Regions from separate parts of the Polaromonas sp. P4_F4 genome, predicted to be linked through region 4. Evidence: predicted binding sites of a transcription regulator. Region 4 holds the regulator's gene; each other region holds the start of a gene.
The links. Region 4 encodes sigma-54, which starts transcription at its own class of promoters, with help from an activator protein. Its sites were predicted from a motif close to TGGCANGNAANCTGCTTT; they were not measured.
Positions count from the first base shown of each region.

Region 1: a site for sigma-54 is predicted at 5,892-5,909, ahead of AC1DUR_RS08970 (ANTAR domain-containing response regulator). Genes of this name have one in related genera too.
Region 2: a site for sigma-54 is predicted at 1,422-1,439, ahead of AC1DUR_RS08980 (CmpA/NrtA family ABC transporter substrate-binding protein). Genes of this name have one in related genera too.
Region 3: a site for sigma-54 is predicted at 4,317-4,334, ahead of AC1DUR_RS20980 (PEP-CTERM sorting domain-containing protein). Genes of this name have one in related genera too.

Region 1 covers NZ_JBFUJO010000006.1:130,052-137,729, forward strand. The annotation lists gene pnp (polyribonucleotide nucleotidyltransferase) at 1-948, opposite strand, end outside; gene rpsO (30S ribosomal protein S15) at 1,166-1,432, opposite strand; gene AC1DUR_RS08950 (pyridoxal phosphate-dependent aminotransferase) at 1,558-2,745, opposite strand; gene AC1DUR_RS08955 (branched-chain amino acid ABC transporter substrate-binding protein) at 2,834-4,099, opposite strand; gene AC1DUR_RS08960 (Hsp20/alpha crystallin family protein) at 4,231-4,632, shown strand; gene tsaD (tRNA (adenosine(37)-N6)-threonylcarbamoyltransferase complex transferase subunit TsaD) at 4,768-5,811, opposite strand; gene AC1DUR_RS08970 (ANTAR domain-containing response regulator) at 5,919-6,551, shown strand; gene AC1DUR_RS08975 (adenosylcobalamin-dependent ribonucleoside-diphosphate reductase) at 6,992-7,678, shown strand, end outside.
Region 2 covers NZ_JBFUJO010000006.1:138,755-146,432, forward strand. The annotation lists gene AC1DUR_RS08975 (adenosylcobalamin-dependent ribonucleoside-diphosphate reductase) at 1-1,171, shown strand, start outside; gene AC1DUR_RS08980 (CmpA/NrtA family ABC transporter substrate-binding protein) at 1,608-2,852, shown strand; gene ntrB (nitrate ABC transporter permease) at 2,900-3,874, shown strand; gene AC1DUR_RS08990 (ABC transporter ATP-binding protein) at 3,965-4,777, shown strand; gene AC1DUR_RS08995 (ATP-binding protein) at 4,954-6,969, shown strand; gene AC1DUR_RS09000 (response regulator) at 7,197-7,568, shown strand; gene AC1DUR_RS09005 (chemotaxis protein CheX) at 7,579-7,678, shown strand, end outside.
Region 3 covers NZ_JBFUJO010000024.1:59,356-67,033, reverse strand. The annotation lists gene AC1DUR_RS21000 (XrtA system polysaccharide chain length determinant) at 1-1,213, opposite strand, end outside; gene AC1DUR_RS20995 (XrtA/PEP-CTERM system exopolysaccharide export protein) at 1,293-1,928, opposite strand; gene AC1DUR_RS20990 (ThiF family adenylyltransferase) at 2,074-2,952, opposite strand; gene AC1DUR_RS20985 (nitroreductase family protein) at 3,100-4,170, shown strand; gene AC1DUR_RS20980 (PEP-CTERM sorting domain-containing protein) at 4,397-5,479, shown strand; gene pepA (flocculation-associated PEP-CTERM protein PepA) at 6,195-6,968, shown strand; gene AC1DUR_RS20970 (hypothetical protein) at 7,058-7,678, opposite strand, start outside.
Region 4 covers NZ_JBFUJO010000008.1:43,486-51,163, forward strand. The annotation lists gene AC1DUR_RS10685 (THUMP domain-containing class I SAM-dependent RNA methyltransferase) at 1-390, opposite strand, end outside; gene AC1DUR_RS10690 (RNA polymerase factor sigma-54) at 528-2,075, opposite strand; gene lptB (LPS export ABC transporter ATP-binding protein) at 2,217-3,053, opposite strand; gene lptA (lipopolysaccharide transport periplasmic protein LptA) at 3,068-3,679, opposite strand; gene AC1DUR_RS10705 (thiol:disulfide interchange protein DsbA/DsbL) at 3,840-4,502, opposite strand; gene AC1DUR_RS10710 (SPOR domain-containing protein) at 4,806-5,435, opposite strand; gene argS (arginine--tRNA ligase) at 5,517-7,202, opposite strand; glycine riboswitch at 7,265-7,356, shown strand; gene AC1DUR_RS10720 (D-amino acid dehydrogenase) at 7,580-7,678, shown strand, end outside.

The sequences.
Region 1 (7,678 bases), on a different contig from region 4:
TGGCTCGCCGGCCAGGATCTGGCTACGGACGATTTTGGCTTCGATGTCGAACAGCATGCCTTCAACGGTCACGCCGTCGAATTCCACGCCGTCGGCTTTCAGGGCGGCCATCACGTCGGCATAGGCCACGCGACAGGCTTGCGTACGCGCCTGCTTGCTGCGGATCTGGTAGGCGGCCTGCAGCTTGACACCAGCGAGTTCGTTGACCTTGGCGATCAGCGGCTCGTCTTTCGCGGGCGCTTGCCAGTCCCAGACCGGTTTGCCAGCGTCGCGCACGAGTTCATGGATCGCGTTGATGGCGATATTGCCCTGCTCGTGGCCAAACACCACGGCGCCGAGCATGATTTCTTCAGACAGCTGCTGGGCTTCGGACTCGACCATCAGCACAGCGGCTTCGGTGCCAGCCACGACCAGATCCATCTTGGAATCTTTCAGCTGGGTCTTGCCGGGATTCAGCACATACTGGCCATCGATATAGGCCACGCGTGCGGCGCCAATCGGGCCATTGAACGGAATGCCGGAAATCGACAGCGCAGCGCTCGAAGCGATCAGCGCAGGAATGTCGCCCTCCACTTCAGGGTTCAGCGACAGCACGTGGATCACGACCTGCACTTCGTTGAAGAAGCCTTCGGGGAACAGCGGACGGATCGGACGGTCGATCAGGCGGGACGTCAGCGTTTCAAATTCGCTGGGGCGGCCTTCGCGCTTGAAAAAGCTGCCGGGAATGCGGCCGGCTGCATAGGTTTTCTCGAGGTAATCAACGGTCAGGGGGAAGAAGTCCTGGCCGGGCTTGGCATCGGTCTTGGCGACCACGGTGGCCAGCACCACGGTGCCGTCCATGTCAACCACGACGGCACCGCTGGCCTGGCGTGCGACTTCACCGGTTTCCATCGTGACCTTGTGCTGGCCCCACTGGAAGGATTTGGTGACTTTGTTGAAAATGCTCATGTTATTGCTCCACTAGATGCGGGTGCATGAGGCTGCACCCTGGGGCCCGGAGCGGGGCTGGCTGAACACGATGCCATTCCACAAAACGCCTGAATCACGGGGTGATGAGGACTTTTCTTGTGGAATGACACAGCGCGCGTTCGTTTTGCCTTGCTCCGAAGTAAAAAGCGCCTGAGCTAGGTGAACTAACTCAGGCGCTCTCAAATCGTTTTACCGTTTATTTACGCAGGCCAAGCTTGGCGATCAGCGCGGTGTAACGGTCGGCGTCTTTGGACTTCAGGTAGTCCAGCAGCTTGCGGCGGCGGCTCACCATGCGCAGCAGGCCGCGGCGACCATGGTGGTCTTTGGCGTTGGCCTTGAAATGGGGGGTCAGCTCGTTGATGCGGCCGGTCAGCAGCGCCACTTGAACTTCAGGACTGCCGGTGTCGTTGGCAGCGCGTGCGTTGGCCTTGACAATCTCGGCCTTGATTGATTTCTCGATCATGTTTTTCCTCTTGCAACTTGTGCACTTGCGAGCGAGGCAGCGTTCCCGACATGGGAGTTGACCGCCTTCGTCGTGTTCTGGCAGGCCAGCCTTGAAAAGGCCGTACGACTACGCAGAGCCTTGGATTATAGCCCAAGCCAGCGCCGCAGGCGATCCACGCCCTGCCCCAGCCTGGCCACGTCCTGGCTGGCAAAACACCAGCGCAGCCAGCCCTGGGCTTCGGGCGTGGGGTTGACCATAAAGGCGTTGCCTGGCGCCAGGCCCAGCCCGGCCTCGACAACCAGCCGTTTGGCCGTGTCCAGCGAATCGTTAAACCCCGCCTGCCCTTCCAGCCTGAAAAAGGCGTACATCCCGCCTTTGGCCGGCGCCACCTGCACACCGGGCACGGCCTGCAGCAAGGGAATCAGCGTGTCGCGGCAGGTCTTCAGGTGGCCCACCACGCGGGGCGTGATGTCCGCCGTGCGCTCAATCGCCACCAGCCCGGCCCGCTGGACAAACACCGGGGCGCAGGACGTGTTGAACTCCACCAGCTTGCCCATGTGCGGCGTCATCGAAGCCGGCATCACCAGCCAGCCCAGGCGCCAGCCCGTCATGAGAAAGCTCTTCGAAAAGCTGTGGACGACGACGAGACGGTCCTCCGGGGCGGCAATATCCAGAAAGCTGGGGGCGCAGCCGTTCGGTGTGGCTTCGAAATACAGCCGCTCATAGACCTCGTCGGCCAGAATCCAGGTGCCCGTACGCCGGCAGTGCGCCAGAAGCGCCTCCTGCTCGGCGCGCGTCAACGTCCAGCCGGTCGGGTTGTTGGGGGCATTCACGATCAGCAGCTTGGTCGCGGGCGTGATGGCCGTCAGCAGTTCCGCCATGTCGAGCTGCCACTGCCCCGCTACCGGCCTGAGGCTGACGCACTTCACCCGGGCACCCAGGATGGCTGGTTGCGCCGTCAGGTTAGGCCAGACCGGCGTCACGGCCACCACCTCGTCGCCGGCATCCACCAGTGCCTGCACAGCCAGCATGAGCGCATTCACGCCGCCCGACGTGACGGCGATGCGCCCAACACCTATGGGGGCGGCACCCGGGCAACGCAGCGCGGTGGCGTAGCGGGCAATGGCTTCCCGCAACTCGGGCAGGCCCAGGTTGTGGGCATAGAAAGTCTCGCCCTGCTGCAGCGAAGCCATCGCGGCGTCGCGGATGAAAGCAGGCGTGACCTCGTCGCTCTCGCCAAACCAGAACTTGAGCACGTCGGTGCGGCCCATGCCGGCATTGGCGACCTGGCGGATCATCGATTCCTCAAGATTCAATACTGCCTGTCGCATGCTTGCCTTTCAATTCAGTGGATGCAGCAGGTGCAATGGATGGACCTGTTATGGACCTGTTGCGCTAACTCACGGGATAAGGGATAACTCAGGGCCGCACCATCCGGCAGCTGTGCGGCTGCTCGGCCCGCTCGGGCGCGATGGTCTTGATGACGCGAAAACCATAGCCCGACCCTTCAACATCAAATTTCACGCCGGGCGCGCCCTGCTTGCCCATCATCGCCACCAGCAGGGGCTGCTGGAACTGGTGGTCGGCCGCACGCATCGCGCCCTTGTGACCTGAAACAGCCACGGCAGCCCGCTCAAGCTGCGCGGCCACGGCGCCCGACTCCGTCGAGCCGGCCCTTTCAACACCTTGCGCAAAAGCCTCCATCATCAGCTGCATGCGCATGTGCACATAGTCATCCTGCGGCTTCGGAAAGCGCTGGCGAAACGCCTGGTAGAACGCTTCGGACGCATTGCCGGGTTCATTGGGAAACCAGTCCGCCACCGCAATCACCTTTCCCACGCCCGCATCGCCCAGCGCCGCCGGTACGCCCAGCGCATTGCCATAGAAGGTGTAGAACTTGCCCTCATAACCCACTTCCTTCGCGGCCTTGATCAGCAGCGTCAGGTCATTGCCCCAGTTGCCGGTGAGCACCGCCTGCGCGCCGCTGGCCTTGATTTTCACAGCGTACGGAATGAAGTCCTTCACGCGCCCCAGCGCATGCAGCTCGTCCCCGACGATCTGCACATCGGGACGCTGCGCGCCCAACTGTTTGCGGGCCTCACGCAACACCGCCTGGCCAAAGCTGTAGTCCTGGCCGATCAGGTAGACGCTTTTCACCGCCCTGTCATCCTTGAGCACATCCATCAGGGCCGCCATGCGCATGTCGGCGTGGGCATCGAAACGAAAATGCCAGTAGCTGCACTTTTCGTTCGTCAGGATAGGGTCGACCGCCGAATAGTTCAGGAACAGCACGCGCTTGCCCGGCTCACGCTCGTTGTGCTTGTTGATGGCATCGATCAGCACCGCCGCAATGGCCGATGAATTGCCCTGCGCGATCACCGTCACACCATCATCGATGGCCGAACGCAGGGCCGCCAGGGCTTCCTCGTTCTGCCCCTTGTTGTCATAGCGCTCGACCGCCAGGCTGCGCGCACCGCCGGGCAGCTTGACGCCACCGCGCGCATTGACACGCTCCGTGGCCCAGACCAGGTTGCGAAAGACCGCTTCACCGGTATTGGCGAATGGCCCGGACAGGCTCTCGATGAGCGCGATCCGCACCGGCGGCTGGGCGACGGACTGCGCCTGGGCGGCCAGAGCAGCGCCCAGACATAGGGCCAGTGCGACGCGTTTCAAGAGTTTTTGCATGAATAAATACATCCCGGTTTTTCGCTTGAATAAATCGTCTGTACACCTAATTGATGTGCATGCGGCAATCATGGTGAACGCCGCGCAGTGTAAGGGGAAAACCTCCCCACCCATCGACCAAAGGAACCCGCATGTTTTACTCCGTTGCCCCCCGTCCCGCCCGCAGCTTCCAGCGCAGCTACCCGCCCGTTGTCAGCAATGGCGCACTGGAAAAATTCCTCAATGACACCTTCTTGTCGCTGTCTGACACGGGTGCGGCCAGGTCCGCCACCGTGGAAGACCTGGAGAAAAGCTATACGCTGCAGCTCGACGTTCCGGGCCTGGCCAAAGAACAGCTGGACATTGGCATTGAAGGCGATGTGGTGCGCGTGGCGAGCAAGGCTGAGGCCGTCCGCAGCGTCAAGGCAGCCTGGCGCTTTCCCCTTGAAATTGACGTCGCCAACAGCAGCGCAAAACTTGAAAACGGCGTGCTGACGCTGACGCTGGGCAAAAAAATCCCTGTCAGCAACGTCACCCACCTCGACATACAGTAATCCCTGATCAGGGCCGAGTATCCGCTGGAATGTTCGCCGGCGGTCCCCACGAGGGGCGGGAAGTTATACCAGCCAGGGCCGCGGAACCGGCTTTGCCGGGCCGCAGGCGCAGCGGCCCCCTCTGGGGGCAGGGAGCTACGCGGAGCGAGCGACCGTGGGGGTCAAACTCCAGCGCGGTTTCACGTCAAAGGTGTAGCCACGCTGCAGCGTTTCCAGGCCGGCCTGCAGGCGCATGCCGGCGGCGAGCGCAATCATTGCGCCGTTGTCCGTGCACAGGTGCAGCTCCGGGTAATGCACGCGGATGCCGCGTTGCTGGCAGGCCGCATTCAGCTGGCTGCGCAGCAGGGCATTGGCACCCACACCGCCCGCGACGACGAGTCGCTTCAGGCCGGTTTGCGCCATGGCGGCCAGCGATTTTTTGACCAGCACCTCCACAATGGCAGCCTGGGTGGCCGCGGCCAGATCCGCTTTGCGGTTTTCCAGCTCAGGCCCCAGTTTTTTGGCTTGGGTCAGCACCGCGGTTTTCAGCCCCGCGAACGAAAAATCGAGGTCTCCGCTGTGCAACAGGGGCCGGGGCAATTTGAAGGCGGTGCCATCGCCTTGCCGTGCCAGGTCAGCCAGATGCGGCCCGCCGGGGTAAGGCAAACCCATCAGCTTGGCCGACTTGTCAAAGGCCTCGCCCGCCGCGTCATCAATGGTTTCTCCCAGCAGCTCGTAGCTGCCGACACGGTCCACCCGCATCAGCTGGGTGTGCCCGCCGGAAACCAGCAGGGCCACAAACGGAAACACCGGCGGGTCGGCGCTCAGGAAAGGCGACAGCAAATGCCCCTCCAGATGGTGCACGCCCATCACCGGCTTGCCCAGCGCAGCCGCCAGCGAACAGGCCACACCGGCGCCCACCAGCAACGCGCCGGCCAGCCCCGGCCCGCGCGTGTAGGCCACCACATCCACCTGCGCCAGCGTCCACCCGGCTTCGTCCATGACCTGGCGCGTCAAGGGCAGGACCCGCTGGATGTGATCACGGCTGGCCAGTTCCGGCACCACGCCGCCATACGCCTGGTGCATCTGGATCTGGCTGTACAGGGCATGCGATAGCAGGCGCGGCACATCGCTGCCGGCGGCATCCACCAGCGCCACACCCGTTTCGTCACAACTCGATTCAATTCCAAGGACTAGCATCGTCCCAAGTGTAAGGTTTGAGCTTCTCCCCGGCTTGGGAGAGCATCCGGCGGCAGAAACCGGCACGGGCAGCCCCAAACTGGCGCGAATCTTGCACGTTACGGCGCATGTCATCGCCCCAATCCCTGCGTCTTGTTGTGATTGCGCCGGATTTGTCCACATCCGACGCAGCAGATGAGGCCGCCCTGGCGCTGATCGAACGCTCTCGCCAGTTGCGTATTGGCTTGCTCGAAAACGGTTACAACATCGTGGCGGTGCTACCGGCAGACACCTTTCTCGAGGAGCGGCTGGCCCAGCTGCAGCCCGACATGATCATTGTGGACGCCGAGAGCGAGGCCCGCGATTCGCTGGAACATGTGGTCATGGCCACCCGCGACGAGCGGCGCCCTATCGTGCTGTTCACCAACGACAACGACACCACGCATGTGAAGGATGCGGTGGCTGCCGGCGTGTCTGCCTATATCGTGGCGGGCCTCTCACCCGACCGGATACGCCCCATTCTGGACGTCGCCATGGCGCGGTTTGAATACGAACAGAAACTCAGGCGCGAGTTGGCACATGCCAAAACCGAACTGCACGACCGCAAGATCATCGACCGGGCCAAGGGAATGTTGATGCAGCGCCAGGGTCTTTCCGAGCAGGTGGCCTATGAAAAACTGCGCAAGGCCGCCATGGACAAAGGTCTGCGCCTTGGTGAAGTGGCGCAGCGCATGCTCGACGCGGCCGACCTGCTCGGTTGAACTGGCCCGCAGCCGAAATGGTGCGCTGCACAAATGTGGTGCGCAACACACCAAATCCCGAGATCGCCCGGCTTGCCGGGTGGGCAGGCGATTGACTCATCGGGCAATGGCACCAGCATTCAGCCGGACTCACGCCCAATAGCCCGGTAGCCCACTAACCCAACGGCAATAGCCCTGCGGGGCTGCGTATCCAGGCCACGGCTGCTTTGGCCCTGCTTTGGCTCTGCTTTGGCTCTGATTTCATGCGCATACCTTTCATACGCATATCTCACGCATATCCCGCTTGCTGTGCGGCGGGGGTGTTGCCCTTCATCCTTGAGACCGCCCTTGAAGTAGAACGGCGATCCTGCAAAAATTGGTTTCCCCAGGTTTGTGCTGAATCAAACTGACCGGCATATCCCACCCGTACGATGCGTCAAGCCATTCACCGGAACCGCCTCATGCCAGACCAGCTAGCCAAACCTGCCCCCGCCGTCCATGCCCTCCCCCCTCAGGACATCAGCGAAGAGATTCTGCTGGAGAAATATGGCAAGGGAACGGAGAAAAGCATCCTGGATGTCACCCAGCGCGTGGCGCGCGCCCTGGCGCAGGCTGAAGCGCCGGAGCTGCGCCAGCAGTGGGAAGGCCGCTTCCTTCAAGCCTTGCAGCAGGGCTTCCTGCCGGCCGGACGCATCCAGTCCGCTGCGGGGACGGACCTGTCGGCCACGCTGATCAACTGCTTTGTGCAGCCGGTCGGGGACTCCATCTCGCAGACGGAAGACGGCCACCCCGGCATCTATACCGCCCTCACGGAGGCGGCGGAAACCATGCGCCGCGGCGGTGGCGTCGGCTACGACTTTTCGCGCATCCGCCCGCGCGGCGCCTGGGTCGGCAGCACCCAGAGCAGTGCTTCAGGGCCGGTCAGCTACATGCGGGTGTTTGACCGCTCGTGCGAGACGGTCGAATCCGCCGGTTCCAGGCGTGGCGCACAAATGGGCGTGTTGCGCTGCGACCATCCCGACATCGAAGAGTTCATCCACGCCAAGGATGACGGCGACCTGCGCAACTTCAACATTTCGGTGGGGGTCACCGACGCCTTCATGGAGGCCGTTGTCGCCGATGCAGAGGTCTCACTGGTTCATCGAGCC
Region 2 (7,678 bases), on a different contig from region 4:
CCTCGAAGCCTGGCAGTCCGGCCTGAAGGGGCTGGCCACCTACCGGCCCAATGCCGTGCTGGGTTCGGTGCTCAGCGTCGGCCCCACGGCCGCTCCGCTGCAGATCAACGATGCCAACCGGCGTCTGGCGCTGGAGCGCCTGCCCGCGCCTGTGCTCTCGTCCCTGCGCTGGCCGGGCCGGCCCGAGTTGCCGGGGGGCAATCCGGCCTGGACTTTCATGGTGCACCACCCCTTCGGCGACTTTGCGCTGTTCGTCGGCGAACTCGCACCTGAGGGTGGCGGCGCGTCGCAGCCCTTTGAAGTCTGGGTCAACGGTGCCGAACAGCCCCGTGGCCTGGGCGCAATGGCCAAGACGCTGTCGATGGATCTGCGCGCCAACGACCCGGCATGGCTGCAACTCAAGCTGGACGCGCTGGCTACGGTGGCCGAAGAACGCGCCTTCGAGATGCCGTTTCCACCGCACGGCGAACTGCGCCTGTTCCCGGGCGTTGTGGCGGCCACCGCAGCGGTCATCCGCTGGCGCTGCGACCAGCTCAAGTCCTTGCAGCCGGCCGTCAAGGCCGGCATCACGCCGGTCATGGACGCCATGTTCAGCCGCGAGGAGCCGAAAACCGGCCCCTCGGGCACGCTGGCCTGGGCGGTGGACATCGAGAACCCGGCCACCGGCGAAAACTTCACCCTCACGCTGAAAGAAGTGACCCTGCCGGGTCCGGACGGCAGCACCGTCACCCGGCCCTGTGCCGTGGGGTTTTCAGGCAACTACCCACGCGCGCTCGATGGCCTGGCACGCCTGCTGTCGCTGGACATGCGGGTGATTGATCCGGCATGGATCGGCATGAAGCTGCGCAAGCTGCTCAACTACGCCGAGCCGCTGGGTCACTTCATGGCTTTTGTGCCGGGCCTGCCACACGGCGAGCGACGCCAGCAGACCTGGCCCTCGACCGTAGCCTACATGGCACGCCTGATCATTCACCGCTATGCCATGCTTGGCATCCTCAATGAAGAAGGCTTTCCACTGCGGGAGATGGGCGTGCTCGAATCCCCCAGGAACGCGGAAGCGCCCGCCACGCTGGCCGGCAAGGCCTGCCCGGAATGCGGCAACCCGACCGTCATCAGGAAGGATGGCTGCGACTTCTGCACGGCATGCGGTTACGTGGGGCAATGCGGCTAGGGATCCTCCAGGCGGCCCCTGATGGACGCACCGACCCAACATCAAAACGGCCAGGGGATGCAGGCGCACCGCCAGGCCTGGCTCCGAAATGGTGCGCCGCACAAATACAGTGCGGAATCAAAAAAATCGTGAGCCGGTCTCGCATGCGGCCCACGACGCTATCAATTCAGTAGCTGGTTGCGCCCATTGGCAAATGGTCCAGGCGCCATCTCGCGTCTGTCGTGAGTCTATGTGAAGCACAAGAACCTGCTGGCACAGGTCTTGCATTGAACTCCCTATCGGGCATATCACTTCAACGGCGAAGTGGAATGTCCTCCCTGAACAAAGGCGTTCGCACCCTGCACTCACATCCATTGTGTTTGCCCGGGTCGAGCGCCTTTTTTGTTTTCCTCTTTTGTTTTTTGCTTTTTTGTTTTTCACTTCTGGAGTCAAAACCGTGACTGATCTGCTGAAATCCTCCCTGACACGCCGTACCGTCCTGCAGGCTGCCGCAGTGGGTGCCGTGGGCATCAACCCGGCCCTGCGTGCTGCCGTCTACGCCCAGGGCTCGGACGCCCCTGAAAAGAAGGAAGTGAAGATTGGCTTCATCCCGCTGACCGACTGCGCCTCGGTGGTCATGGCCTCGGTGCTCGGCATTGACCAGAAATACGGCGTAAAAATCATTCCCACCAAGGAAGCCAGCTGGGCCGGCGTGCGTGACAAGCTGGTCAACGGCGAGCTCGACTTCGCCCACGTGCTCTACGGCCTGATTTACGGCGTGCACATGGGCACCGCCGGCCCCAAGAAAGACATGGCCGTGCTGATGACCCTCAACAACAACGGCCAGGCGATCACGCTGTCCAAGAAACTGGCCGACAAGGGTGCCGTCGACGGCGCGGGTCTGGCCAAGCTGATGGCCAGCGAAAAACGCGAGTACACCTTCGCCCAGACCTTTCCGACCGGCACGCACGCCATGTGGCTGTATTACTGGCTCGCCGCCAACGGCATCAACCCGATGAAGGATGCCAAGGTCATCACCGTGCCGCCGCCGCAAATGGTGGCCAACATGCGCGTGGGCAACATGGACGGCTACTGCGTCGGCGAGCCCTGGGGGCACCGCGCCATCATTGACGGCATTGGCGTCACGGCTGTCACCACCCAGGACATCTGGAAAGACCACCCGGAAAAAGTGCTGGGCACCACCGGCGATTTCGTCAAGAAATACCCCAACACGGCACGCGCCGTCACCGCCGCCATCATCGAAGCCGGCAAGTGGATCGATGCCGGCCTGCAGAACAAGAACAAGATGGCCGAGACCGTGGCCGACAAGGCCTATGTCAACACCAGCGTGGACGCCATCAACCAGCGCATTTTGGGCCGCTACCAGAACGGCATGGGCAAGACCTGGGATGACCCGAACTACATGAAATTCTTCAACGACGGCGCGGTCACCTTCCCTTACCTCTCCGACGGCATGTGGTTCCTCACGCAACACAAGCGCTGGGGCCTGATCAAGGACCACCCCGACTACCTCGGCATTGCCAAACAGATCAACCAGATCGACATCTACAAGCAGGCCGCCACGGCGGCCAAAGTCAGCGTTCCGAAAGACGCGATGCGCACCAGCAAGTTGATCGACGGCACGGTATGGGACGGCAAGGATCCGAAAAAGTACGCCGATGGCTTCAAGGTCCACGCCTGAAATAGCCGCTGAGCATTCATCAATCTCCCACCAAAGGACGTGACACCATGGTCAGTGCCGTATTCCACAATCCGCTGGACGCCGCAGCGCCAGCCGCTCGAAGCAGCGAACGAAGCGCTGCACATCCGATAGCTGCCACCGCGCACAAACCCGGGGCGCCAGCCCACCATGACATGAAGAATCCAGCCCCGTCCGTCATCACGGCCCCAGCAGCCCCCGCCACAGCCCGGCAGCCATGGGACTCGTCATTTCTCTGGCTCGCCATCCTGCCACCCCTGCTGGGCATGGGCCTGCTGGTGTTGGTGTGGGAGCTGGTCTCCGTGGGCACTGGCGCCAGCATTCCCTCGCCCAGGGACACCTTCACGCAGGCGGTGCAGGTGTTCAGCGACCCCTTCTACAACAAGGGGCCGAATGACCAGGGCGTGGGCTGGAACGTGCTGTCATCGCTCAAGCGCGTGGCCATGGGCTTCGGCATGGCGGCCATCGTCGGCATTCCGGTCGGTTTCATGATCGGCCGCTTCGACTTTTTGAGCCGCATGTTCAACCCGCTGATCAGCCTGCTGCGCCCGGTATCGCCGCTGGCCTGGCTGCCGATCGGCCTGCTGGTGTTCAAGGGCGCCAACCCGGCCGCCATCTGGACCATCTTCATCTGCTCGATCTGGCCCATGATCATCAACACCGCCGTAGGCGTGCAGCGCGTGCCGCAGGACTACATGAACGTGGCGCGGGTGCTCAACCTGTCCGAATGGAAGATCGTCAGCAAGATCCTCTTCCCCGCCGTGCTGCCCTACATGCTGACCGGTGTGCGCCTGGCCGTGGGCACCGCCTGGCTGGTCATCGTGGCAGCAGAAATGCTGACCGGCGGCGTCGGCATCGGCTTCTGGGTCTGGGACGAGTGGAACAACCTGAATGTCAAGAACATCATCATCGCGATTTTTGTGATCGGCATTGTGGGGCTGGTGCTGGAGTTTGCGCTGATCAAGCTCGCCACCGCCTTCACCTTCGAAGAAGTGAAGAACTGAAGAACTGAAGAACTGAAGAACTGAAGAACTGAAGAACTGAAGAACTGAAGAACTGAAACCTGAGACCCCCAACAACCGAGGATGACGACCATGAGCACATCTTTCACCACCAAGTACATCGAAATCCAGGGTGTCGAGCAGACCTTCAAGACCAAGAAGGGCCCGTTCCGCGCGCTGCAAAACATCAACCTCACGGTCGCCCGCGGTGAATTCGTCGCGTTGATTGGCCATTCGGGATGCGGCAAGTCCACCTTGCTCAACCTGATTGCCGGCCTGACCACCCCCACCCAGGGCAGCCTGCTGTGCGCCAACCGCGAAATTTCGGGGCCCGGTCCCGAGCGCGCCGTGGTGTTCCAGAACCATTCCCTGCTGCCCTGGCTCACCTGCTTTGAGAACGTCTACCTCGCCGTGGAACGCGTCTTTGCAGAAACCGAAAGCAAGGCGCAGCTCAAGGCCCGCACCGATGCGGCCCTGGCCATGGTGGGTTTGACCCCGGCCGCACAAAAGCGCCCCGGCGAAATCTCCGGCGGCATGAAGCAGCGTGTGGGCATTGCCCGCGCGCTGTCGATGGAACCCAAGGTTCTGCTGCTCGACGAGCCCTTCGGCGCCCTCGACGCGCTGACCCGCGCCAAGTTGCAGGACGAGCTGCTGGAGATCGTGGCCCGCACCCAAAGCACGGTGGTCATGGTGACGCACGACGTGGATGAAGCCGTGCTGCTCTCCGACCGCATCGTGATGATGACCAATGGCCCATCCGCCACCATTGGTGAAGTCCTGAGTGTCGAGCTGCCCAGGCCGCGCAACCGCGTGGCGCTGGCTGAAAGCGCGCAGTACCTGCAGTACCGCAAGGCCGTGATTGATTTTCTTTACACGCGCCAGGCTCATGTAGAGAAAGCTGCCTGAACAATGAGCTGAGTCGCTCCGCAAATTCCCGCCAAGAAGGATTTCCAATGTCTGCCGTATTACCTGCCCCAGGATCCAGGAAGGCCGCTGCCCTGCAGAGCCGGTCGCTCAGCACACAGCGAACGCGCTCCCGCGGCCTTGCTTCATTGGGGAAATACCGGGAAATCATCATTGCGGTGGCCCTATTTCTGCTGTTCGACCTGGGTGTTCTGGTCCTGAACTTCTACACCTCGTTCAAGATTGACCAGGACACCGTCGCCATCAACCTGTCAGGCCGCCAGCGTTATGTCTCGCAGCGCGTCGCACGGACCTTGCTGGAGCTTGACGCCATGCGCGTCGCGGGCATTGCCTACAAACCCGAGACGCTGAGCGAGCTGCGCGCCGGCACCAAGATCTTCCAGATCTCGCAGACCGCTTTTCGGGACGGCGGGACGGTTCCCGGCGGCGACGGCAAACCGGTCTACCTGGAACCCGTGGTGTCCAGCCGCGGGCGCGAGCTGGAAAGCAAGGTGGATGCGCTGTGGAAACCCTATTACGACCTGCTGCAACCTCTGCTCGCCAGCGACAATTTCACACCGCAAGAACTGGCCGCAGCGCTCGCCTACAGCCAGGCCAACAACATCAAGCTGCTGGGCATTGCCAATGACTTCGTCACTGAAACCCAGCAGATAGGCGGATCGCGCGCCAGCATTCTGCGCATGGTGCAAACCGGCGGCATCATCCTGGCCCTGCTCAACTTCGCCTTCATCCTGTTCAAGTTCCTGCGCCGCCTCAATACCTCGGACGCCGCCATCGAGGCCGCCAATGAGGAGAATCGCGAGATTCTTGTCAGCGTGCGCGAAGGCCTGTTCCTGCTCACGCCCGACAACCGCCTGGGCTCACAACTCTCCCGGTCGGCCCATGAATTGTTCGGCAGGTCACTGGTGCCTGGCCAGAACTTTTTTGAACTGCTGTCCACCCTGGTTTCAGAGAAGGCGCTCAACGACGCGCGGGACTATGTCCAGCTCCTGTTCTCGCCGCACGTCAAGGAACAGCTGGTCCAGGGCATCAACCCGCTGGCCGAGGTGGAACTCACGGTAAGGAACCGGCTGGGCCAGGACACCACCCGCTACCTGTCCTTTCACTTCAACCGGGTGCAGGAAGATGACACCGTTCACCACCTGCTGGTGACCGTACAGGACATCTCGGAGAAAGTGGAACTGCAGGCCCGGCTGGCCAGCGAGCGTCAGCGCTCGCAAAAAGAGCTGTCCATGATGCTCAAGGCCTTTGAAACCGATCCGGCCATGATGCGGGCGTTTGTCGAGCGGGCCGAAGCTTCGCTGCTGGAGGTGAACGACCTCTTGCGAAGCACCTCGTCCGCCGCTTCCGAAATACAGGTGCTCAAGGCCGTGGACGGTGCATACCGCCGCGTCCACGCCATCAAGGGCGATGCGGCATCCCTGGGCCTGGAGATTCTGGCCACGCTGGCCCACCAGTTCGAAAACGAACTGCAAAAACTCAAGGACAGCGGCGCCCCGACCGGCGACGCGCTGCTGGCCCTGCCCTTGCCGCTGGAGGACCTGCTGAACAAGGTCGCCTCGTTCAAGGCACTGGGCCGGAGAAAAACAGGCGGCGAGACCCGGTCGACGGAGGGCTCGACGCATGCCCTGAACGCTGCGCTGACGAAACTGGCCACCGATGTAGGCAACGACTGCGGCAAACGCATCAATGCCACCGTGCGCATGAGCAGTGCCCTGGACATGGCGGCCGACAAAGTCGACCTGGTGCGCGAAATCGCCATCCAGCTGGTGCGCAATGCCGTGGTGCACGGCGTCGAGGCACCCTCTACCCGGCTCGCGTCACAAAAGCCCGCTGAAGGGCAAATTGCGGTCAACCTCACCCGCGATGAAAGCAGCCAGTGGCTGCTCAGTGTTCGCGACGACGGCGCCGGCCTCAATGCAGCCCAGGTGCGCCAACGCCTGCTGGAGTTGAACTGGTACACCGCAGAGCAGTTGCAGGGTTTCAGCGACAAGCAGGTCATCGCGCACATCTTCAAGCCCGGGTTCTCCACCGCCCTGGCCACGTCCCGGCATGCCGGGCGCGGCGTGGGCCTGGACCTGGTGCAGGCGAATGTGCAGAGCCTGGGCGCACGTTTGCTGCTGTCGAGCACGCCGGGCCAGCACACCGAATTCAAGATCAGTTTTGCGGGCTAAAAATATGGCCCCCACGCTTTTCACTTCGTGTAATGCGCTGCCCCCCGAGGGGGCCGCTGCGCCTGCGGTCTGGCAAAGCCAGTCCCGCGGCCCCTGCTGGAGGGAAGAGCCCCCACGGTCGCTCACTGCGTGTAGCTCCCGAGGCCTTGCGGGCCGCGGCTCGCGAGACGCTTCGCCTCAGGGGAAACGTTTGCATTTCAAGAAAAAACACAAAAAGGAGCCGCACCATGCGATTGTTGATCGTTGATGATTCCAACATGATCCGGACCCGCATCTCGCGGGTGGTCCAGAATGGCGGCCTCAAGGGCGTCGTGCTGGCGGGCCTTGCCAAAAACGGCGTGGAGGCTGTGCGCATTGCCAAGGCCACGCACCCCGAGGTAGTCACCATGGACCTGACCATGCCCGAAATGGACGGCATCGAATGCATTCAGGCGCTGCTGAGATTTGATCCGAAGATCAACATTTTGGTGGTCAGTGCCCTGAGCGACAAATCAACCGCGATCCAGGCGCTCAAGCTGGGTGCGCGCGGCTTTGTTGCCAAACCTTTTACCGACGAAGAGCTGCAAATGGCATTGCTCGACGTTGCCGATGCCCGCTAAGGAGAGCTTTGTGGCCACGCTCAACGAAACCGACCTCAAACTGTTCATTGACTCCATCCGGCATTACCTGAAGGTCACCACCCGGCAAGAGCCCCAGATCACCTCGGCCT
Region 3 (7,678 bases), on a different contig from region 4:
CGCCTGACAGCGCAGCCGACTCTCTACGTGCGACAAGATCGTTGTAATTTTTTTTATGGATAGCGTAATCACGGTTTAACTGGGTAAATTCAGCTTCTATTTGGGGAGCTGTTTTTATCAATTCACGTGCCCGATTGACACGCGCATCGTACTCACCTACCCTGGCGCGCAAAGCGGCCACCTGCACCTCCGCAGTGGCCAGGATACGATTGAGTTCCTGATAAACCAAGGTGTTGGTCGACGACGAAGTTGGGTTGGCCATCGCGATTTTGCGCAATTCCTCTACCTCTTTGAGTTTGAGTGTCTCAAGCTCTTTGATCAGGCGCCTGGCGCCGGCAACGTCAGGGTGTTCCTCTGTAAAGCGCTGCAGCAGCGCATCAAGATTTCGTTTTTGAACGTCAATGCGCGCGTCGATCTCAGGTGTCGAAATCGACAGGGCTGATTCTTGAAGAAGACTGCGGGACGTGATGTCAAAGTTTTGGGATTTTTCGGCCTCCAACTGACGCTTGGCCGCATCGCGCGCGTTTTCTGCCTCACGCAATTCAAGGCGGGCCTGGCTCAACTTACTGCCCAAGGCACCGAGTTGTCCGGCCATGTCGGTGCCATCGGCAGTTTGAAGCTCAATGTTTTTGACCCTGAATTCCTTCAAACGCGATTCGGCTTCTTCAAGCTTGGCCAGGTAAGTTTTAATCTGCTCATCAATAAACTGCTTGGCCGTATTGGAATCCTTGCGTGTGTTACCGAGGCTGGATTCAACAAAAATTGACACCAGCGACTGGATTACCAGCTTCGCTTTGTCAGGGCTGGCATCGCGATACGAAAGCACGTAAAGGTTGTCGCGGCCCTCGTTCTTGATTTGAAGCGTTTTCATCATCCTATTAATCAGCGCATCCTGCTCGTCCTTGGACTGGGCCTTCAAATCCAGATCAGCCATGCGCACGAGTTTTTCAACATTGGGACGGCTGATGAGCGTACGACTCAGCATGATCACCTGTTGCTCGACGTTAGGCTGCACCGCCAAGCCCGACATCAAAGGCTTTAATATAGACTGCGTGTCGACAAAAATACGGGTTGATGCTTCGTATTTGTCAGGCACTGAAAGCACCACAAACGTACCAATCGCGGCGCCCCCCCAGGCAACCAGCAGGCCAAGCCAACGATGCCTCCACATGCTTCTGGCAGCGGTGAATAATTGCTTAATCAGCTCATCCATCAGATCAGGTCCTTGCGGCAGAATGCGAACGCTGCCATACCTTCGTCAAACGAAGCAGCAAACAGAAAGGACGCCGGCCTTAAAACCAGCCTTGCGGAATGATCAGGATGTCGCCAGGCTTCATTTCAACATTCGCGGATATGTCGCCTCGCTTGATCAGATCTTTGAGTCGCACGGAATAGCGCTTGTTACCCTCCGAAGCACGCGTGATGGATGCCCCGTTGCCATCGGCGAAGTCCGTCAAGCCGCCCACTGCAATCATGACGTCCAGCACGGTCATTTTTTGTTTGTAAGGCAAGAACTGCGGTTTGGTCGCCTCGCCGACAACTCGAATTTGTTCACTGTACGGCCCGACAAAACTGGTAACGATAATCGTCACAACAGGGTCACGCACCAGTTTGCTCAACGCCTTCTCGACCTCTCGGGCCAACTCGACAGGGGTCTTTCCTTGCGCGACGATCTCGTCCACCAATGGCGTCGACACTTTGCCGTCCGGACGCACAGGAACCGTCAGGGAAAGCTCCGGGTTACGCCAAACGATGATGTTCAGCGAGTCTCCGGCGCCCACAATATAGTTGTAATCAACGGAGGCGGCGACGGTCGGCGCGGGAGGGTACGCGGTCGAAAAACCGGAACATGCGGATAGCAGACCGACTAACGCACCCAGAGCGGCCCAACGGGACGCAGTTTCAATAGTCATAAAAAAATTTTTCATAACATATCCCCTAAAAATGCGCCCAAATGTTTGCACCGGATTTGGAGCTTTGACTATAGCTCCTTCCCCAGCTGTCAGCAATAAGACAAGTTTGAATCCACTGCAATTTAAATTTTGCGGAATTTTGCGGACGGGCTCAAGCACCTCAAGCACCAGATCTTCCGCGTAGCACGGGGCGTATAAACTTCAGCAGCGCCTGCTGTATTGGGTTGGAATTTCCAAATGGGCGCCAGGTCAATTTAAGCTTTTGATGGTAGGCGTCGAAGTGAATTCCCCACGGAGCGGCCTTGATGGAGCCCCGCCCCAGCAACACCTTCAAGACATTAGCGCCCATCACGCCAGCGCAAAGGTCGCATGCCATGATGGTTGACGGCCCCCTCTTCTCCTGAAAATTTACCGATTCGGGCGCAACCAGGTAGTCGCGTTGAAGCATCGCTGGTGACAGGCCGGCAATGAAACGGGCGTATTGCTCCTGCGACTCGTACCCTTCCACTTTGAAATAGTCCTCAAAACTCATGCCATCAGGACGAAAGTAGAGAAATGCAGTCCCCATGCCCAGCGGTGCTGCGGTCATTGCAGGAATACCCTTTTCCCGGCACTTCGCAAACACCATGCGGCGAGCTGGCAGCACAAAGAAATCCAGGCCATCCACATAGACATCGGCATCCCGCAGAAATTCGTCGATGTTTTGGGGGGTGATGCCTTGGGGAAACAAGCGCAAATCGATTTCTGGATTAATGTCGCGCGCCAAGCGGGCGACAGTGTCGATTTTTGGCTGCCCCATAAAAGGCATGAAAGCGCCAGCCTGCCGGTTCAGGTTTTGCACATCGAAGTCGTCAAAATCGGAGATGTTGAAATGACTGATCCCTAGCCGGGTAAGCGTCAGCAAGTGCGAGCCGCCCACTCCGCCCAGCCCCGCAATCGCGATACGAGACGTTCTTAACTTGGCCTGTTCGGCCTGTGTAGTCCAGCCAATATTGCGCGAGAACGCGCTGTCGTAATCAAAGATGATTGGGGCTGCCATGACGCTCTCGATGTGCAAAATCCTGTATTGTTATTGTGCTCTGGCGCATAACCGGGGACCATCCCTTTGGCCCCGTCACAGTAAAAATAGGGATTGCCTTCGATTGCGGGCCGCATGAGCTCCCTAATTCAATGCAAGGAAATACCTGTGAGCCTTGACAAGCTGACCCATATTCTCGACCTCGCACGCTGGGCCCCCAGTGGTGACAACACACAACCGTGGCGTTTTGAGATTGTGGACGAATACCGGGTTCGGGTACATGGCTTTGATACACGCGACCATATTCTTTATGACTATGAAGGGCATCCGAGCCACATCGCCCATGGAGCACTGCTTGAAACAATGCGGATTGCGGCATCCGGCTTTGGCCTGACAACCAGTTGGACTGTTTCTTCTCACGGAGAACATCGCAATCCTGTCTATGACGTGAGTCTGGCGCAGGACCCTGCCCTGGTTCGGGACCCACTGTTTGACTGCATCGAAACCCGCACTGTTCAGCGCCGACCGATGAAAACCACACCGCTTACCGGCACACAGCGCCAAGCGCTGATCGACGCGGCGGGCGAAGGCTTTAGCGTGCAACTGTTCGAGTCCTGGGGTGAACGCCTGAAGGTGGCCGGTCTGCTGTGGGACAGCGCGAAAATTCGTTTGACTTGCCCAGAGGCCTATCCAGTGCACAAAGAAGTTATCGAGTGGCGGGCGCGCTACAGCAAGGACCGCATCCCGGAGCAGGCTGTCGGCGTGGACCCGGCGACTGCGCGCCTGATGGAATGGGTCATGCAAAGCTGGGCGCGGGTGGGGTTCTTCAATCGCTACCTGTTGGGCACCGTGGCACCGCGCATCCAGCTCGACCTGCTGCCCGCGCTATGCTGCGCCGCGCATCTCTTGCTGCGCCCCCAACAGCCCCCGGCAGGCCTGGCGGACTGGGTAAACCTGGGTCGCGCCGTGCAGCGCATCTGGCTCACGGCGACGCACCTGGGTTTGCATTTGCAACCGCAGATGACCCCGGTGATTTTTCGTTGGTATGCCCGCGCCGGACGCCACTTTTCGACCGAACCGAGACTGTTTGAACAAGCGTTGAAGTTGTCCAGTGATTTTGAGCGGATTGCCAATTCGACGCCCGAAGACGATTTTGGCTTCTTCGCACGGGTTGGCGTTTCGCCAGTGCCGCACAGTCGCTCGCTCAGGCGCGACCTGGCAACTTTGATGCAGGCTTGAGAGCAGGCACGGCGACCAAGGTCACTGCCAGCAGCCTGCAAGCGAGATGGAACTTCCCCATTATTTTGTCGGATTTTTTTACATCTGCCGCTAATGCGTTCCTATGGAATTGAACAAGCTTTTGATTTTTATAGTGAATAGCTGACTGGCATGAAGAGTGCTTGGGTTCGGCATACCACGGCCGATCAGATTCCCTGACACGGTGGCTGACCCAAGTGAGGATGTCATGAAAGGTATAAGCACAAAATTTCAGCGACTGGCCGTTGCGGCAGTGCTGGCGGCAGGCATGGCAGGGACGGCCCAAGCCGCGCTTGACCTCTCAGGCGCTGGCTGGGTAACCTACGAAGATGCCAATTCCTACGCCTTGCAGGTTGATGGCGTGATTGCTGGCAGCACCGGGCCGGGGAGCCTCTATTATGTCAACTCCACCCCAGGCGCGATCCAGGACCTGATCGTCGTCGCTACTGGCTCCAGTGGTGGGCCGGTAACTACCAATTTCGCCGGGATGGACAATGCCTTATCGACGCCTTCCGGGGTAAGCGGCAGCAACTACTTTTCGGATATTTGGAACAGCACACTTACTGCCTTTACCACTTTCCTCAATGGCGAAAGTCCGCTGTTTTTCTTCAACAACAACCAAACCAACAGTGGTACTTCGACTGACCAAAACCTCGCGGTCTGGGCGCAAATCAGTTTGACGGGCGCGGGTATGGACACTTTGTATCTCACCTTCAGCAATTTGAGTAATGATTACGCCTTGTTTACGGAAGGCGGGGGCGGTGTATTCGGCGGTACCCCTGCGCCCACCTTCAACTCCGGCGGCATAGACGCAACTGCGGCGAGCCTTCCGGATCCTTTGGCGGGATCAAATGTTGATCCTGTTGGCACGGATTATGTCCTGTCCGGCGGTGCGATCTGCCTGGACGCTGCCAGCGTGCCTATTTCCTGCAGCAATCCGGGTGCTGTCACCGGGCCCATCAACAACAACCTGGGTGCCAACCAGGCAGCCTATGCAATCGACGTACCTACACTGAACGACTTCCTTGCAGCCTGGCTCCTGGGAGGGTTTGCTGGCTACACTGATATTCATATCGAACTTCAAATGGGTTGTGACCCGGATACCATCGGTACCAGCGGTGGGACAGCGGGTACAGGTGATTGCGTTGGCCGAGATCTAAATAATGGCTATGAACAACTGTTCATTGGCACGTCGACCACCGTCACGCAAGTCCCGGAACCAGGAATTCTCGGCCTGCTGGCGCTCGGCCTGCTGGGACTGGCCGCTACGACGCGGCGGCGCCAAGGCTGACCCCAGTTGGTACGACAACGCTCAAGCAAGAAGGCCCCTGACGGGGCCTTTTTTCATGGGGCGCCATTGCACGCTTTTCCAAAGCGGCGACCCGCCGCTGAGCCTTGCCAGATATTTGACCTTGTCCCTTAAAAAGTTCTTAGCTGATAGTTCTGATAGTTAAAAATCAGCGTCAGGACAATGAAATGAGCGAAACGAAACGACCGGCCAAGTGCACACTGGAATTCAAGTTGCAAGCCGTCAGGCGGGTCAAGGGCGGCCAAGTGCCGAGGTGGCTCTGTTGCACCGCAGGTATGCGCTTAGGCGCGACCGTTACAGCAAGGACCGCTTCCCGGAACAGGCCGTCGGCGTCGGCACCTGCACCTGCCACGTGGAGGAAACTGCTCGACGACTCAGGTTGCTTGCGTCGGTCTGCGGCGCCGCGGCAAGACATATCTCAATGAAAAGTTCCTCGCAGCTTGCGCTGGCTATGCCTGCTTTGGCACCCGGCGCCGACGCCATGCAGGCGCCTGCATGCTCATTCTGGTAGTCATTGCGACGCCAGTTAATGTCGGATATTTTTACATGATGACAGCATCGGCCGAGAAGAAATCGCTAAGTACTTGTCAATACTAGGTAATTTTCTCTGGCACGGGCTTTGCATGCATCCAACGCAAATGCGGGGCCGTCGAATTTCGTCAGTCTGCATTTTCAAATCATCTGCTACGGAGGACTTATGTTGAAAAGCAAACTGTCAATTGCGTTCGCCCTTGCGGCATTGATCGCCAGCGGTCCGGCGGCTGCTGTGGGAACCGGTATTGACTTCCAGGTTACTGAGACAGTTGTGGTTGGCGTGCCGGCCGCGGCTCCCACCATCACCGCCGATTCGATTGATTACTCCTACAACGCAACAATCAATCAGAGTCTGGTCGGTGCAACACTGGATTTTGATGACCCGTTCACGGAGACCGGTTCAATCGCAGTCTCCAGCTTCAAGGACGGCATTGTCACTCAGCCGGCATTTCTGAACGCGTCTTTACTCTTGGCCCCTCTGGGCTATGGCATAGTCGGGGACTTCACCGCCTCTGGCTTTGCTGGCACTTTCGGAGCGGGTATCAAGGCCATATTCGACACATTTACATTGAACCTTTTCATTGACACCGATCAAAACGGCACCGGTGACATTGCGCTGGGTACAGGGGTGATAAATGCTCTCAGCGAAGCCGTTATCTTCGCCGGGCTGGCCAATGGCGACTTCGACGTGAATCTGCTCTTCACACCGACGGCCTTCGGTAGTACCTATTTTTCTAGTCCGTCACCTTTCCTCGTGAATATGGAGACCACTGGCGTCACAACGACACTCAACGGGGTTTCGTTTGGAAGTTTTACGGCAACGGCCGACGGCTCAGGCAACCTCTTTGTTAACCAAGTGCCTGAGCCCGGCACATTGGCGCTGCTTGGCCTGGCGCTGTCAGGCTTGGCGCTGATGCGTCGCAGGCGCAACAAGTAAAGCGCCAAGTTAAGATTCCCCCCAAAAAAGCGCGCCATTGCGGCGCGCTTTTTTGTTATGGGATCCTGCGCTTGGACGCCTCTTAGAGCCTAGAAGTAGTAGGTTCCCAGGACTTGCATAATGCGGCGATCGGGCAATATCCCAAACTCGCTGCTGGCACGACCCATGTTCTGCTGAAGCTGAAAGCTCAGGTCGAAGCTTGGCCAGTGGTGGCGCAACTCAAGCCAGGCGAGCCGGCTGTGGTCGCCGGGATTAAACCGAAGATAAGCGGTCAGATCCAGATCCTTGAGCCAGAGGCTTTTTTGTGTGGCGTAGATCAGGTAGGCCCGGCGGGGCGCCAGTTCCAGAAGCCGCAGGGCTTCCCGCAGGTACGCCACCTGGGTAGCGGGCGCAGTGCCAAGGGCGGCCCAAGCCGGCTGCCCCATCGCGAAGCCGTTGTATTGGTATTCGGCCGTGACGGACAACTTGCCAGGGGTGGTATACGTGACGCCACCGACAAAGCGATTGCGCGTGGCTTTATTTGCCGGCAAAGCCAGGGCTCGGCTCAGCAAATCGGGCTCACGGCTTCGTGACCACTCGAGATGAGCTACCGCCGCGTCCGACATCAACGCCGTCAAATTGGCGCCCAGCGCGGGCGACAGGCCGCTCTCCTTGTACAGCAGCACCTGGCTGCTGACGCGCTGCGAAAATTGGGTGCCGAGCGCAATCAG
Region 4 (7,678 bases):
GGGGCGCACCTCGTACTTGGCGCGGAAGCGGTCGGCAATGGCGTCCTTGACCTTGAGTGCCGCAAAGTTCAGGCTGGTCAGCGGGCTGTGCTGCGCAGTGATCTCGACCTTGAAGGTCTGCTTCGGCGTGAACCAGATTTCCCATGCGACGCTGGCTGCCGCGTTGTAGAGGTCCTGCTCGCTGCGGTACTGGTTGTGCTGCAGCTCGATCAGCACCCGCTGAGCCAGGCGGCTGTGCAGGTTGAGCTGCAGCGCGTCGCGCCAGGAGCCCTGCAGCTGCACGCCGGCGCGCCAGGCCTTGCCTTCGATGCCGGTGATGCGTTTGACCTCGCTGGCCAGCAAGGCCTCGACGCCGGCGGCGCAGGGTAAAAAGAGTTGAAGTTGGTTCATGAATGAAGGTTTGCGGCTGGCTGGGTGACGGGCTTCTTTTCAAGCAGGGGCCGCGGCTGGCTTTGCCAGACCGCAGGCGCAGCGGCCCCCCCGGGGGGCAGGGAGCCACACGCAGTGGGCGACCGTGGGGGCTACATTCAAAGCGACTTTCGCAGGTTGGCAGGCGCGATGCGCAAAGCCTCGCGGTACTTGGCCACGGTGCGGCGCGCGCATTCAATGCCCTGCTCCTTGAGCATTTCGGAAATCTGGTTGTCGCTGAGCGGCTTTTTCAGGCTCTCGGACGAGACAAACTGCTTGATGAGGGCGCGCACCGCCGTGCTCGACGCGTTGCCGCCGGTCTCGGTGCCCAGCGCGGAGCCGAAAAAGTACTTGAGCTCGAAGGTGCCGAACGGCGTGCTCATGTACTTGGCCGTGGTGACACGCGAGATGGTGGACTCGTGCAGGCCCAGTTCGTCGGCAATTTCGCGCAGCACCAGCGGACGCATGGCCAGCTCGCCGTGGGTGAAGAAATTCTTTTGCCGCTCCACAATCGCACTGCTCACGCGCAGGATGGTGTCAAAGCGCTGCTGGATGTTTTTGATGAACCAGCGCGCTTCCTGCAAGCGCTGCTGCAAGGCCTGCCCGTTCTGGCCCTTGTGCTGCTTCAGCGCATTGGCATAGATGTCGTGCACGCGCAGACGAGGCATGACCTCGCTGTTGAGGGAGACCTTGAAGCCGCGGCCCGATTTGATGACGATCACGTCGGGCACGATGAGGTTGCGCTCGACGTTGACAAACCGCCGTCCGGGCTTGGGATCCAGCCGGCCGATCACGGCGATGGCGCCCCTGATCACGCTCTCCGGAAACCCGCACAGGTAGGACAGGCGCTTCATATCCCGCTTGGCCAGCAGTTCCATGGGCTGCTTGCACATGGCGATCGCTGCGCGGGTCTCGTCGCAGTCCTTGCAGTCGAGCAGCTGCAGGCCGAGACACTCGGCCAGGTTGCGGGCGCCGACGCCAGCGGGCTCCATGTGCTGCAGCAGCTTCAGGGCCATGGCAAAGTGCTGTTCCAGCTCTTCCGCCTGCTCAAGGTCGTCGCCCGCCAGGCCGGCGGCCAGTGACGCGAGACTGTCTTCGAGGTAGCCGTCGTCATTGAGCGACTCGATCAGGAAATGCAGCGCCGCCTGGTCTTCCTCCGACAGGCGCAGGCCGAGCGACTGGCGGTGCAAATGGTCCTGCAGCGACTCATGGCTGCGGGCCAGGTCGGAAGCCTCGGCCTCGCTGTCGTCCACATTGTTTTTGCGGGCCGGCGCGTCGCCGCCCCATTCGCTGTCGTCCGGCGCCGACTCCACCGTGCCGTCGCCTTCCCAGCTTTCTTCCAGCTTGGCCTCGGAGCTGATCTCGGGCCCTGTATCTACATCGTTTTGGCTTGCAACCCTTGGTTCATCAGGGCTTCCTGCTACTGAATCACCAGCAAACTCAAACTCCCGGCTGTCCTGGCTGACCGGCGTGTCGGCATTCTCCAGGCCAAATTCCTCGCGTGGCGCGGCTTCTTCCGACACTTCCAGGAACGGATTTTCATCGAGCATCTGCTCGACTTCCTGACTCAGCTCAAGGGTGGACAGCTGCAACAGGCGAATCGACTGCTGCAGCTGGGGCGTGAGAGCCAAATGCTGCGAAACGCGGAGGGACAGGCCTTGTTTCATGACATCCCTAAGCGCACGACAAAGCGAGTTGGGATGTATTAACCAAGCGGGGGCCGCGCAACCGGCTTTGCCGGGGCGCAGGCGCCGCCCCCTGCAGGGGGGAGGGAGCTACACGCAGTGAGCGACAACGGGGGGGAGCCATCACATTCTGAAGTGTTCACCGAGGTAAACGCGGCGTACATCGGCATTGTTCACAATCTCGGAAGGGGTGCCGGTCGCCAGCACATGGCCGTCACTGATGATGTAGGCATGGTCGCAAATGCCCAGCGTTTCGCGGACATTGTGGTCGGTGATCAGCACGCCAATGCCGCGCGACTTCAGGAAACCGATGATGCGCTGGATTTCGATCACGGCGATCGGGTCAATGCCGGCAAAAGGCTCGTCGAGCAGGATGAACCGCGGCTGCGTCGCCAGGGCACGCGCAATCTCGACGCGGCGGCGCTCGCCCCCTGACAGCGCCGGCGCCGGCGAGTCGCGCAGATGATCGACCCGCAAGTCCTGCAGCAGCGCATCGAGCCGCTTTTCAAGGTCTGCGCGGCCCAGCGGCTTGCCGCTGGCGTCCAGCTGCAGCTCCAGCACGGCGCGCACATTTTCTTCGACGGTGAGCTTGCGAAAAATCGACGCTTCCTGCGGCAGGTAACTCAGCCCAAGGCGGGCGCGCAGGTGAATCGGCATGTGCTCGACCGACTGGCCGTCAATGGAGATCTCACCCGCGTCGGCACGCACCAGCCCCACGATCATGTAGAACGACGTGGTTTTTCCCGCGCCATTGGGGCCCAGCAGGCCCACCACCTCGCCTTTTTGCACGGACAGCGAGACATCCTGCACCACCTTGCGGCTGCCATAGGATTTCTGCAGCCCCTGGGCCACCAAGCGGCTGGGCGGTGCGGTACTGGCCGCCGGGCTGTTGACTGCCGGGGTATTGACCGACGATGTGTCAGTCACCGCATCCGCGGCTTGATTGTCCGTTCTGTCCATTTTTCGGGTTTCCGTCATGGCCCCAGCGTGGTGCCGGGACGCAAACGGAGCGCGGGTCCGGCCGGCGGCTGCGGAGCCGATGCGGCGCCGCGCGGCGACAGCATGGCGCGAATCCGCCCCGTGGGATTGGTGGCCGTGCGGTTTTGCGCGCCCCCATCCACAGTGAACACATCGGTGTTGTTGTCATAAACAATCAGGGAGCCGGTCGTTTCGTCGACCAGGGTCGCGCCGTTGTAGCGCCGCACCACGGCCTGCTTGATGAATTTGACGGTATCGGCACGGCTGTCGTATTCGATCCGCTCGCCTTCCCCTTCGATGTACTCGTCCACGCCGTCGCGCTTTTTCCGGTAAAAGGCCAGCTTGCCCGGGGCCGCCACGGCAACGGCCTGCTGGTAGCCCTGGGGATCCTGGCTGACATCCACACGCTCGCCCCGAACAATGGTGGTGCCCTTGGTGATCACCACATTGCCGGTGAACACGCTGGTTTGTTTCAGGTCGTCGTAACGCAGGGCATCGGCCTCCGCATTCATCGGCTTGTCGCGGTCAGCCCGCTCGGCCGCGGCGGGAAACACCGCTCCGGCCGCCAGTGCGGCCAGCACGATCAAGGGAAAAAAGGGGTGTTTCATAAAGGCACGAATCTTGCTGCTGGTTTGGAGTGATTGTAGCCATGCCAGCTACGGGAATGGCGGCGAGGGCGAATTGGGCCCATAAAAAAACCCGCCACGGGTGGGCAGGTTTTCGGGCCAACGCCGGGCGTTGGCATATGACGTTCGACTTGCCGTGCGCTTATTTGGCCTTGCGCGATTGCGCGATCAGGTAATCGGTGACCTGCAGGGCCCTGTCCATGGTCTGGGCCAGCTGGCCAGACGTGTAGTAACGCCCGCCGACGCCCAGGGCCGGCACGCCGTCGACCGCGTAGGTGTCCTGCAACTGGGTGGCCTTGCGCGCCTTGGTGCTGACGGAAAACGAGTTGTACAGCTCGACAAACTTGGCCTTGCTCAGGCCCTGCTTCTCCGCCCAGGCCGCCACCTGATCCGCCGTGTTCAGCGCCTGGCGCTCGATATGGATCGCGTTGAACACCTTTTTGTGCAGTTCATTGAGCTTGTCCATGGCTTCCAGCACATAAAAAAGACGCTGCTGCGGCTCAAAATCGGGACGGAAGGCCACCGGCACGCGCCTGACGGTCACGTCTTTGGGTGCTTTCTGGATCCAGGCCTCGAGTTGCGGCTCAAAGGCGTTGCAATGCGGGCAGCTGTACCAGAAAAATTCCACCACTTCGACCTGGCCGGCAGGCACGTCGGTGGGAGCGGGTTTGCCCAGCGTCAAATAATCCGTTCCCTCCTTGAAGGCGCGGGCCTGAGCCTGCGCGGCTGTGGGCAGCGCAACGCCTCCCCAAGTGGCGGCGGCTGCCACGGTAGCGGCTGAAAGCGAAAACTCACGTCGTTGCATCAATTTTTCTCCTGGTTTCCTGGTCTGTGGGTCTGTGTGGGGGTATTTTGCAAAGCGGCCACTTACTTATTCAGTGAAAAAAACAAGCCGGCCGGCCGTTTCGTACAGGGGTTGGTACGCCCCCGCCCATAAAAGTTCACCCTGTGTGGTGTTGCATGCTTGACGGTACAAATAAAACCGATGGATTTTTGTTCAGGGCAAGGCGCAAACCACAGCAATAGTTCCACTATTGCGAGGATTTGCAACGCCGCCATGGGCAAAAAGACACGGTTTTATGTACCGGATAGCGTGCAACACCACACTCTAGCGCTGCACCCTGACGAGGGCCGTTTCTATCGAGTTGCCGTCCAGCCGCTCCTTGACCTTGTCGGCGTCTTCTTTTTTATCAAAGGGGCCAACGCGCACGCGGTACACCGTTCGGCCCGACTGCTCGCGCTCACTCACCTTGGCCTGCACGCCCAGCAGCATGAGCTTGGCGCGCTGCTGCTCCGCGTCTTCTGGCGTACGGAATGCACCGGCCTGGACAAAATAACTGAACGGGTCAACGCCCGAGACGGCGGGCGCGGCGTCCGCCCTGGCCTTGGCGAGATCGCCCAGCGGATCCGCGGAGGTGGCGGGCTTCGCCGGGGGCGCGGGAGCTGCCTTGGGCGCGGTCGCCGTGGCGGGGGCCGGCACAATGCCGGGTTCGCCGGAAGCGCTGGAAGCAGAAGGGAGCGGCTTCACAGGCGTTTTGCCCGCCAGCGGGGCATTCGGGTTCCAGTCCCGGTTCTTTTTGGCTTCCGCGGCGTCGCTGTCGGGATTGCGCGACTGGCTCTTGTTCATGAAAGGCACCGGCACTTTGGTGATGTAGACCGCCACGGCCAGCGCGGCGCCCAGGCCGATCAGCGCGCCAATAACCAGACCCAGCAGGGTTCCGCCTTGTTGTTTTCTCATACCTTGCCCAATTTTCTTGCCTGCCTCTGAATCCCGCTCTGAATTTCGCTCTGAATTCCGCTGTGTGTGCTTCATGGTTGCCTACATTTTGTGGGGCGCACTGACGCCCAGCACCTTGAGGCCATTGTGCAGCACCTGCGCCGTCGCGGCGACCAGCGCCAGGCGCGCCAGCTTGACGGCTTCATCGTCCACCAGAATCCGCTCGACGTCGTAATAGCTGTGGTAGCAGGCGGCCAGCTCGCGCAGATAAAAGGCCACGTCGTGCGGCGCCAAACCGGCGGCCGCGTTGCTGAGCATGTCGGGGTACTTGGCCAGCAGCAGCATCAGGGCCTGGGCTTGCGGGCTGACCAGTGCCGACAGGTCCACGCTTTTCAGCTGGCCCTGATCGCCGCCCTGCGCGGCCCAAGTGCCGAGAATCGAGCAGATGCGCGCATGGGCGTATTGCACGTAGTACACCGGGTTTTCATTATTTTTTGCCAGCGCCAGGTCGATATCAAAGACGTACTCGGTGTCGGGTTTGCGGCTGAGCAAAAAGAAGCGCACGGCGTCCGCGCTGGTCCATTCGATCAGGTCGCGCAGCGTGACATAGCTGCCGGCGCGCTTGGAGATCTTGACCTCTTCGCCATGGCGCACGACGCGCACCATGGTGTGCAGCACGTAGTCGGGGTAGCCCTGCGGAATGCCGGCGCTGGCGGCCTGCAGCCCGGCGCGCACGCGGGCAATCGTGCCGTGGTGGTCCATGCCCTGGATGTTGATGGCCTTGCTGAAACCGCGCTCCCATTTGGCCAGGTGGTAGGCCACGTCCGGCACAAAGTAGGTGTAGCTGCCGTCGCCCTTTTTCATCACGCGGTCTTTGTCGTCGCCGTAGTCGGTCGACTTGAGCCACAGCGCGCCGTCCTGCTCGTAGGTTTTACCGGCGTCCTTGAGCTTTTGCACCGCGCTGTCGACACGGCCCGAGCTGTACAGGCTGGACTCGAGGTAGTAGTTGTCAAACCTGACCGAGAAGGCCCGCAGGTCCAGGTCCTGCTCATGGCGCAAATAGGCCACGGCAAACTGCCGGATCGAGTCGATGTCTTCGACATCACCGCTGGCGGTGAACTCCCGGTCGTCGGACTTGACGGTCTTTTTGGCCAGAAAGTCATTGGCGATGTCGGCAATGTAGTCACCGTTGTAGGCGGGCTCGGGCCAGCCGGCATCGCCCGGTTTGAGGCCTTTGGCGCGCGCCTGCGTGCTGGTGGCCAGGGTCTGGATCTGCACGCCGGCGTCGTTGTAATAGAACTCGCGCCACACATCCCAGCCCTGCGTGTCAAACAGGTTGCAAATCGCATCGCCCAGCGCCGCCTGGCGGCCATGGCCCACATGCAGCGGCCCGGTCGGGTTGGCCGAGACGAACTCCACAATCATGCGATGCGGGCTGTCGGCCAATTGCATGCCGTACTGGTCTGCACCCTGCAACACTTCCCGCACCACCTGCTGCTTGGCTTCGGGCTTGAGCCGGATATTGAGAAAACCGGGGCCGGCAATTTCGATCGCGTCCACCCAGCGCGCAAACGCGGGCGCCTGGAGCAGCAGCCCGCGCAGGTTTTCCGCCACCTGGCGCGGGTTGAGCTTGAGCGGTTTGGCCAGCTGCATGGCCGCGGTGGAGGCAAAGTCGCCATGGGCCGCCACCTTGGGCGACTCGAAGGCTGCCGCCACGGTACTGTCGGGCGCCATGGTTTTGAGGGCCTGGCCCAGGGCGTCCAGCAAGTCTTGTTTGATTTGAAGCATGGAGAGATTTTAGGGCGTGGGCCCCGCGCTTCTGGCCAGCGCTTGGGCAATATGCGAGAATCTGCTTTCATTCAAGAGAGCGCTGTTGCCCTGCAACAGCCGCCGAAGGCGCAATCTCCCATGATCGCTCAGGTCCCCGTATTGAATGAAACATGCCGAATCTGGAGAGAGCTGCAGCGCAACGCTGCCGCCACCGAAGGAGCAAATCCTGGCCATCAGCACCTGCTGATACCGGGCTGAATCTCTCAGGTACCAAGGACAGTGGGAGCGGCACCAGCACTGGTGCACGCTGCCGCCCTGAAATTCACGATTGATTTCATAGCTGCCTGCGCGCATCCGTGCTGGCCTGTTGCCTTGTTTTCCTTGGGAATTTCATCATGAAAGTCACCGTATTGGGCGCCGGCGTGACCGGCATCACCTCCGCCTGGTTTTTGCGCCAGGCCGGCCACGAGGTCACCGTGGTCGACCGCCAGCCC